DNA from 3 places in the Pectobacterium parmentieri genome. Region 3 is predicted to be linked to each of the others. Evidence: predicted binding sites of a transcription regulator. Region 3 holds the regulator's gene; each other region holds the start of a gene.
What was found. Region 3 encodes PurR, which represses purine synthesis genes. Its sites were predicted from a motif close to CANGCAAACGTTTGCNTG; they were not measured.

Region 1: purL (phosphoribosylformylglycinamidine synthase) is a predicted target of PurR. The motif match lies at 1,272-1,289, and genes of this name have one in related genera.
Region 2: purM (phosphoribosylformylglycinamidine cyclo-ligase) is a predicted target of PurR. The motif match lies at 1,786-1,803, and genes of this name have one in related genera.

The regions. Positions count from the first base shown of each region.
Region 1 is NZ_CP015749.1:2,808,396-2,811,681, reverse strand. Features, by position in the region: gene mltF (membrane-bound lytic murein transglycosylase MltF) at 1-1,187, opposite strand, end outside; gene purL (phosphoribosylformylglycinamidine synthase) at 1,386-3,286, shown strand, end outside.
Region 2 is NZ_CP015749.1:644,824-648,109, forward strand. Features, by position in the region: gene purN (phosphoribosylglycinamide formyltransferase) at 1-636, opposite strand; gene purM (phosphoribosylformylglycinamidine cyclo-ligase) at 636-1,673, opposite strand; gene upp (uracil phosphoribosyltransferase) at 2,026-2,652, shown strand; gene uraA (uracil permease) at 2,868-3,286, shown strand, end outside.
Region 3 is NZ_CP015749.1:1,198,750-1,202,035, reverse strand. Features, by position in the region: gene A8F97_RS05340 (C40 family peptidase) at 1-759, shown strand, start outside; gene cydH (cytochrome bd-I oxidase subunit CydH) at 850-939, opposite strand; gene purR (HTH-type transcriptional repressor PurR) at 1,331-2,356, shown strand; gene cfa (cyclopropane fatty acyl phospholipid synthase) at 2,674-3,286, shown strand, end outside.

The DNA.
Region 1 (3,286 bases), 1.6 Mb from region 3:
GTGTCTGGCATTTTTTGCATCATATACGACATATATTGTGCGCCGCCGCGAATACTCTGCTCTGGGTCGATGCGATCGGTCACGTTCAGGCTTTCTGCGGTGTTACGCGTTAGCATCATCAGCCCACGCACACCAGTAGGGGAGGTTGCCAGCGGGTTCCAGTGTGACTCCTGATAGGAGATAGCGGCCAGCAACTTCCAGTCGATATTGATGGCGTACTTTTCGAACAGCGGGCGCAGGTCTGGCAGTGTTTCATCAATCGCACCTAGAAACGTGGTGGTATCGACATAATCAAATTCACCAACGTGGCCGAGATATTTTTCCTCCAGACGTGCGAGCGTACCGTCTTCGACAATCTTGCTGAAAAAATCCAACAAGGCAGCAGACAGGCTATCATCATGCGAACGGCGCATATACCAGGTGACAGGCTCTTCGTCGCTGAGATCGAAGGCGACGGCGAGTTGTGGATGAATACGCTGCATCAGGCCGATGGTAACGGAGTCACCTAGCGCATAGTCCAGTTTGCCGTCGGCAACCTGTTTCAATAGTTCCTGCGTGCTCTGATCGGAGGCGGATTCCCAACTTAACTGTGGGTACTTCTCTGCTTTTAAATCGCGCAGGGTCGCTGCATGGGCGGAGCCCGATGTGACAACGAGGCGGCCTTGCAGCTTATCCAGCGTTTTGGGACGAGGTGAACCGAGGCGGTAGACCATTTGCTGCGAAATGGAGTAGTAGGTCGGGCCAGCACGGAAACGCTCCAGACGCTCGTGATTGTAAATCAGCCCGGCAGCCAGTAGGTCGGCATCGTCACCGTCCAGATCGTCGAACAGTTCGTCAAGGTTCTTGCGCGACGAAACCACCAGCTTGACGCCGAGGTAATCGGCGAAACGTTTTGCCAGTTCATAGTCCAGACCTGTCGGGGATCCGTTGCTCATTGCATAAGTCAGCGGTGAGTTAACGGTGCTGATACGCAACTCGCCGCGTGACAGGATCTGCCTGAGCTGCACATCCTGACTGCTGCGCCAGGGAATGCTAGGCCATAGCGCTAACGCCAGTAGTAACGTGATAATCCCGATGAAAAAATAATTTAATTTTAAAGGCTTCAAATAGTTATCTCTCGGCGGCCGGGTGGCCAGGCTGTCTGTAACGGCAGTTTTTTTATATGTCATTTCCCAGAGTTGGGGCATTTTGCTTAACAAACCGCCAGTGTGCAACTTTTATTGATTTGGTCACCGATTAATCATTCGGCAGATGCGAAGTGAAATTATCGCCACGCAAACGGTTTCGTCCGAGGGAAGGATTCTCTATAATGTGCGCGTTTCCCCCCTGTTGTACCCAGTGGCTGTATTGCAGCCAGTGCATCGAAGACGAGAGAACTTTAGATTATGGAAATACTGCGTGGTTCACCTGCTTTATCGGCTTTTCGTATTAATAAATTGCTGGTCCGCTGCAAAGAGCACGTTTTGCCAGTCAGCGATATCTATGCTGAATACGTACATTTCGCCGATGTCAGCGCCCCGCTGAACAACGATGAACAGGCCAAACTGACACGTTTGCTGAAGTATGGTCCTTCTCTCGCTGAGCACGAGCCGCAAGGTCGTTTATTACTGGTCACGCCACGTCCTGGCACCATTTCACCGTGGTCTTCCAAAGCGACGGACATCGCCCATAACTGTGGATTAAGCAACGTGCTGCGTCTGGAGCGCGGGCTAGCTTTCTATATTCATGCGCCAATGCTGAGCGATGAACAGTGGCAGCAACTGGGGGCACTGTTGCATGACAGGATGATGGAAAGCGTATTTAGCGACCTGCAGCAGGCTGAAGCACTGTTCTCTCATCATCAACCTGCCCCTTTCAAGCGTATCGAAATTCTGCTGCAAGGGCGTCAGGCGTTGGAAGAGGCGAACGTCCGTCTGGGGTTGGCATTGGCGGAAGATGAAATTGATTATCTGCTGGAAGCCTTCAACAATCTGGGCCGTAACCCAACCGATATCGAACTGTATATGTTTGCGCAGGCGAATTCTGAGCACTGTCGCCATAAGATTTTTAACGCAGATTGGGTGATCGACGGCGTAACTCAGCCGAAATCACTGTTCAAAATGATCAAAAATACCTTTGAACACACACCCGATCACGTTCTCTCCGCCTATAAAGACAACGCCTCCGTAATGGAAGGTTCCGCCGTCGGCCGTTTCTATACCGATACCAACGGGCAATATGCTTACCATCAGGAAGACGCGCATATCCTGATGAAGGTTGAAACGCATAACCACCCAACCGCGATTTCACCGTGGCCGGGTGCTGCAACAGGGTCTGGCGGCGAAATCCGTGATGAAGGCGCAACGGGCCGTGGCTCTAAGCCGAAAGCCGGTCTGGTTGGTTTCTCCGTATCGAACCTGCGTATTCCAGGCTTTATCCAACCGTGGGAAGAAGAAGAGTTCGGCAAACCAGATCGCATTGTTAGCGCACTGGATATCATGACCGAAGGCCCATTGGGCGGTGCGGCATTTAACAACGAATTCGGTCGTCCTGCACTGACGGGCTATTTCCGTACTTATGAAGAGCGTGTTGATAGCCACAATGGCGCAGAACTGCGTGGTTACCATAAACCGATTATGTTGGCGGGCGGTATTGGTAACATCCGTGCCGATCACGTCAAAAAAGGCGAAATTAGCGTCGGAGCTAAACTGATTGTTCTGGGCGGGCCGTCCATGAATATCGGTCTGGGCGGTGGCGCGGCGTCTTCCATGGCATCGGGTCAATCTGATGCGGATCTGGATTTTGCTTCTGTGCAGCGTGATAACCCAGAAATGGAGCGTCGCTGTCAGGAAGTGATCGACCGCTGCTGGCAATTGGGCGAAGCCAACCCGATCCTGTTCATTCACGATGTCGGCGCGGGCGGTTTATCGAATGCAATGCCGGAACTGGTGAGTGATGGTGGTCGCGGCGGTCGCTTTGAACTGCGCGATATTTTGAACGATGAGCCGGGCATGAGCCCGCTGGAAGTCTGGTGTAACGAATCGCAGGAGCGCTACGTTCTGGCCGTTGCTCCAGAGCAGTTGGCACAGTTTGATGAAATTTGCCGCCGTGAGCGTGCGCCTTATGCGGTGATTGGTGAAGCGACGGAAGAGCTGCATCTGACGATGAACGATCGTCACTTCAACAACAAACCTATCGACTTACCGCTGGATGTACTGCTGGGTAAAACACCGAAGATGCTGCGTGATGTGGAGCGCAAACAGGTAGAAGGCACGCCGCTACAGCGCGACGACATCTATCTGGCTGA
Region 2 (3,286 bases), 550 kb from region 3:
CTAGGCGGCATAACCCTGTGGAGGAATTCGCACGCTATCCAACCAGGCCTCATTATCACGCATCACCAGCCTGCCGTTCAGGAACCAGTTAATGACCATCGGATAAATCGTGTGCTCGTGCGTCTTAACGCGTTCACTTAGACTTTCTTCCGTATCGTCAGTAAATACAGGCACCTTCGCTTGCAGAATCAACGGGCCGCCGTCCAGTTCATCGGTGACAAAATGCACGGACGTGCCGTGTTCATTATCGCCATTTTCCAGCGCCTTGCGGTGCGTATGCAGGCCAGGATATTTGGGCAGCAGAGAAGGGTGAATGTTCAACATTTTGCCTGCAAACGTTGCAACAAATTCCGGGCTAAGAATCCGCATGTAGCCTGCTAAGATCACGAGCGCCGGTTGATACTGTTCAATTTCGTTTGCTAATGCGGCATCAAATGCGGCACGGTCGGCAAAATCTTCAGGATTCAGGACGCACGTAGGGATCTCAGCATTCTGCGCACGTTCTAGTCCATAAGCCTCCGCATTATTACTGAATACGGCGGCAATCTTCCCTTTAAGGCGTCCGTTTTTACAGGCGTCAATCAACGCCTGTAAGTTGCTTCCATGACCTGAAATCAGCACAACGATGTTTTTCATCAGTTAATAACCACTGCGTCTCCGGCATCGGTTTGGGTAATGACGCCGATTTTCCATGCGTTTTCGCCGCTGCTGTTGAGTAACGCAACGGCCTCGTCTGCCTGTTCGGCTGGCAGTGCGATGATCATACCAACACCGCAGTTGAAAGTACGATACATTTCGTGGCGGCTAACATTACCAGCCTGTTGCAGCCAGTTGAAGACCGCAGGCCATTGCCAACTGGATTCGTCGATAGTTGCCTGCATACCTTCTGGCAGCACGCGTGGGATATTTTCCCAGAAGCCGCCGCCGGTCAGGTGAGAAATCGCGTGGACATCCACTTTCTCAATTAGGGACAGCACGGATTTTACATAGATTTTGGTCGGTGCCAGCAGGTGGTCGGCCAGCGGTTTGCCTTCCAGTTCGAACTGCTCTGGATTGGTTTTGCTGACTTCAAGCACTTTGCGCACCAAAGAATAGCCGTTTGAGTGCGGGCCGCTTGCCGCGAGGGCAACGAGAACATCGCCGTGCTGAACTTTGCTACCGTCAATGATTTCTGATTTTTCTACGACACCGACGCAGAAGCCAGCAACATCGTAGTCTTCACCGTGATACATGCCCGGCATTTCGGCGGTTTCACCACCGACCAGCGCACAGCCTGATTGCTTACAGCCTTCCGCGATACCGGTAATCACGCTGGCAGCGGTGTCGACATCCAGCTTACCCGTTGCGTAATAATCGAGGAAGAACAGCGGCTCAGCACCCTGAACGACCAGGTCGTTCACGCACATCGCAACCAGATCGATACCAATCGTATCGTGGCGCTTCAGGTCCATTGCCAGGCGCAGTTTGGTGCCGACTCCATCAGTGCCGGAAACCAGAATCGGTTCGCGGTATTTTTGCGGTAAGGCGCACAAGGCACCGAAACCACCCAATCCACCCATAACTTCCGGGCGACGGGTCTGTTTCACTACACCTTTGATTCGGTCTACCAATGCATTACCTGCATCGATATCCACGCCTGCGTCTTTATAGCTGAGAGAGGTTTTGTCGGTCACTGCTGAGTCCCCACGAAGGTTACGGATTATATTCATAAAACACGGTATTCATAAAACACGGTATTTAGCAAATATATTGTGGTAAAAATAATGCGCGCTAATTCTAACAGTGTAGGCAATCGTTTGCGAGTGATGAGTCATCGGCTGGCTATTTTTCGTTGATGACGACAATTTCTCTCCTCGGTTGATCTGGATCAGGCTTAATCATATGGCGCTAAGTAAAAAAGGCGGTATAATCCCGCGATTTTTTTTACGACGGGCTCTCGTGCCCGCCGCCCTGCGGGCCGCCGCAAGCGGTGTTTAAAACGCGCTTAGCGTTTTTGTCCGTCCACTAGCCGATGGGGAGAGAATGATGAAGATCGTCGAGGTGAAACACCCACTTGTCAAACACAAACTGGGTTTGATGCGTGAGAACGATATTAGCACTAAGCGCTTTCGCGAACTGGCTTCCGAAGTGGGAAGTTTGTTGACTTACGAAGCGACGGCCGATCTGGCTACCGAAAAAGTCACCATTGATGGCTGGTGCGGTCCGGTTGAAGTCGACCAGATTAAAGGCAAGAAAATTACTGTCGTACCGATTCTGCGTGCAGGGTTGGGGATGATGGAAGGCGTACTGGAGAATGTCCCTAGTGCGCGTATCAGCGTTGTCGGCATCTACCGTAATGAAGAAACGCTGGAACCTGTTCCTTACTTCCAGAAGCTGGTTTCCAATATCGAAGAGCGCATGGCGCTGGTTGTTGACCCAATGTTGGCGACCGGTGGTTCAATGATTGCGACGATCGATCTGCTGAAAAAAGCAGGTTGCCACAGTATTAAGGTACTGGTATTGGTCGCGGCTCCAGAAGGGATTGCCGCATTGGAGAAAGCTCACCCGGATATCGAGCTTTATACCGCATCCATTGATAAAGGTCTCAACGAGCAAGGTTACATCATGCCGGGCCTGGGCGATGCGGGCGATAAAATATTTGGTACGAAATAATAGGTAAGCCGACGTGATAGTCGGCTTTTTTTTGGTACGAACCTAAGTATTTCCTATGGTTCGCCACAGCCTGTATTACGTCACACGCGGTTCTTTTATTACATCAGCAGTCACATCATCCTGCTTCACTACGGTGGGGCGGGATGAGTCTGGCTGTGATAATAAGTGTGGGTCTACCTGCACACATAAATAGCAACACTACAGAGGATATGAAGATGACTCGTCGCGCCATCGGGGTGAGTGAACGACCCCCCTTGTTACAAACCATCCCGTTGAGTTTCCAGCATCTATTCGCGATGTTTGGCGCTACCGTTCTGGTTCCCATTCTGTTCAAGATCAACCCGGCGACCGTACTATTATTTAACGGCGTGGGTACGCTGCTTTATTTATTCATTTGTAAGGGAAAAATCCCAGCATATTTGGGGTCGAGTTTTGCGTTCATTTCCCCCGTTTTACTGCTATTGCCGCTGGGGTATGAAGTTGCGCTGGGTGGTTTCATTATGTGCGGCGTGTTGTTCTGTCTGGTGGCGCTGATTGTTCAGAAAGCGGGTACTGGCTGGCTGAATGTGCTGTTTCCGCCTGCGGCGATGGGGGCGATTGTCGCCGTTATCGGCCTTGAGCTGGCGGGTGTTGC
Region 3 (3,286 bases):
AAGAAAAGCACCGTTGAAGAAACGAATAAGAAAGGTCGTCAAACAAAGGGTAATGCTAAATCACCGACGCCAATCAAAAGCAAAAAACCAGAACCCATCGCAGTCAGCAATAAAACCAAATCTCGCACGGCGAACAAATCGACAGAAAAGGCATCATCACGGACGCAAGGCAACACACCTGCGCTAGTGAGAAAAAACCTTAAAAAGCTGAAATCTGGAGAAGATAAGCAAACAATCGCACAGACCAGAGTCAAAACCGGGTTGAAGAAGGCCACGCTCAAAGGGAAAGTGGATAAAGAGCCACCAACCACAGAAAAAGGGATGACGCTGAGTGCGGCACATAAAAAACGCTATCAGCACGCCAAAACGACAGCAATGAATAAGTTGATGAGCCAGATCGGTAAACCTTACCACTGGGGCGGTTCATCTCCTTTTACCGGATTCGACTGTAGCGGACTGGTCTATTACGCGTATAAAGATGTCGTTAAGATCCAAATCCCACGCACCGCAAACGAAATGTACCATCTGCGTGATGCCGCGCCGATTAAAAAGAGTGATCTGGAAAGTGGCGATCTGGTCTTCTTCCGCATCAATAATCGTGGTGCGGCCGATCACGTCGGGGTTTATCTGGGGGAAGGCAAATTTATCCAGTCACCGCGTACAGGTTCAGATATTCGTATCAGCAAGCTAAGTGAAGATTATTGGCAGGAGCACTATGTTGGAGCGCGTCGCGTAGTGACACCACAGACGATTCGTTAAGAGACGATTCGTCGAACAGAAGCGTATTCAGACACGTTTATTCGCCATAAACCTGTCTGAATACCTAACCCGCGCAAAAGCACTGAAGGATTAGTTCAACACCGCAATGAAACTAAACGCGATGATCACAGCCAACGAGCCGACGGTTGTCAGCAAAGACATCTTCAGATCTGTATCCATAAACCACTCCTTATTAGCAAACAAATTTCATCTGAAACTTCATCTGAAAAAAAAGACGCCCCCTTCACAGCCGAATCTGCTTAGGCAGTTAAGGCGACAAATAATAGGGTTATTATGATTCTTTCATAATTCTAGCGAAAAATCTCCGACGAATGCGTCACTAATAGTATAAATTAGCCCTTTCACTTTCATGATAAATCGGACACAATCCGCTGTTTATGAAAGCGCTGCGTATCAGTCGAAAAACGTCAAGCCAGATCCCTTCGGTATAACATTCGGCACTCTCCTTCTGAAATCCTGTTTTTTAGCTTAGAAGAAGAACTTTAAACGTAGGCAAACGATTAACAATATACTTACGTCTGTAACAGGTAAGTTCAGGAGTCATTTTTAGATGGCAACGATTAAAGATGTGGCAAAACGTGCTGGCGTTTCCACCACAACCGTATCGCACGTGATCAATAAAACACGTTTCGTCGCCGAAGAGACTAAGGCAGCCGTCAGGGCAGCAATCAAGGAATTGCACTATTCGCCCAGCGCCGTCGCCCGCAGCCTCAAAGTTAATCACACTAAATCTATCGGCTTGCTGGCCACATCCAGCGAAGCACCCTATTTCGCTGAGATCATTGAAGCAGTCGAAAACAGTTGTTATGCCAAAGGTTACACGCTGGTGCTGTGTAATTCTCATAACGACATCGGTAAACAGCGCGCTTATCTCTCGATGCTGGCGCAAAAACGCGTCGACGGCCTGCTGGTCATGTGTGCCGAATACCCGCCAGAACTCTTGGGCATGTTGGAAGATTATCGCAGCATTCCCATGGTCGTCATGGACTGGGGGCAGATGCACAGCGATTTCACCGATACCATCATCGATAACGCCTTTGAAGGCGGCTATATGGCGGGTCGCTATCTGATTGAACGCGGCCATCGGGATATCGGTGCCATCCCAGGGATACAAGAGCGCAACACGGGGAACGGGCGCTACCTTGGCTTTTTAAAAGCCCTGAAGGAAGCCGACATCACCGTGCGCGATGAATGGGTCGTGCGGGGCGATTTTGAACCGGAATCCGGTTATAAAGCCATGCATCAGATTCTCGCGCAAAAACAGCGACCCACCGCCGTATTCTGTGGTGGCGACATCATGGCGATGGGTGCCATTTGTGCGGCAGACGAATTGGGGTTACGTGTACCACAGGACATTTCGGTGATCGGTTATGACAATGTGCGTCACGCGCGTTTCTTTACACCGGCACTGACTACCATCCATCAGCCGAAAGAGCGTCTGGGCCAATCCGCCTTCTCTATGTTGCTGGATCGGATTACCAGCAAGCGCGAAGATGCACACGTCATTGAAGTGCATCCGACGCTGATTGAACGCCGCTCGGTTGCCGACGGCCCGTTCCGCGATTATCGCCGCTAACCTCGGCGATCCAACATAGACCGATTTTCTTAATTCCTGCCTGCTTCCCTTGTCAGCTTCAGCCAATTTTCTTGTACGTTGGCTGAAGCAGATTTAAACTGAAAACTGCGTTTCACTTTCACTGATAACACCCCAAATAGCGATAGCCGCACGTAAGTAAGCGGATACGCGTTTTTTGCCAATGGGCAGATAACCACCTGCTTATGTGCAAATGTCTTCTTCATTTTTCTCTGGTGACAGCCGATACATCGGCTGCGGTAAGTGCTGTCCAGGTATGTTTTTCCATACTTTCACACGTGAAAAATTTAGGAGACATCATGGGTACACCTTATGCAAAAGAACAGCGTAGCCATACCTCGCCCTGGTTCAACATCATGCAAGACAGGTTAGCCACGGCGGATATCGCCATTAACGGCCCCCGCCCTTTTGATATCTGCGTCAACCACCCTGATTTTTTTAAACGCGTCTTGCAAAAAGGTTCGCTGGGATTAGGTGAAAGCTATATGGACGGATGGTGGGAGTGTGAACGGCTGGATATCTTTTTCCATCTCGTCCTACGCGCCGGGCTAAAGAATACACTCCCCCGCCGTCTGCGCGATCTTATGAGGATCGCCGCCGCTCGCGTCACGAATTTACAATCCCACCGACGCGCCCGAGTGGTCGGCGAACGGCATTACGATTTGGGTAATGACCTTTTTGCCCTGATGCTGGATCCTTACATGCAATATTCCTGCGCTTACTGGAAACAAGCGCAAACGTTGGAATGCGCGCAGGAAGATAAGCTCACCCTGATTTGCGAAAAACTTCAGCTCAAGCCCGGCATGTCTCTGCTGGATATCGGCTGCGGCTGGGGCGGGCTTGCTGAGTTCGCGGCACGTCGCTACGGTGTTTCCGTGTATGGCATCACCATTTCCAGGGAACAGCAGACGC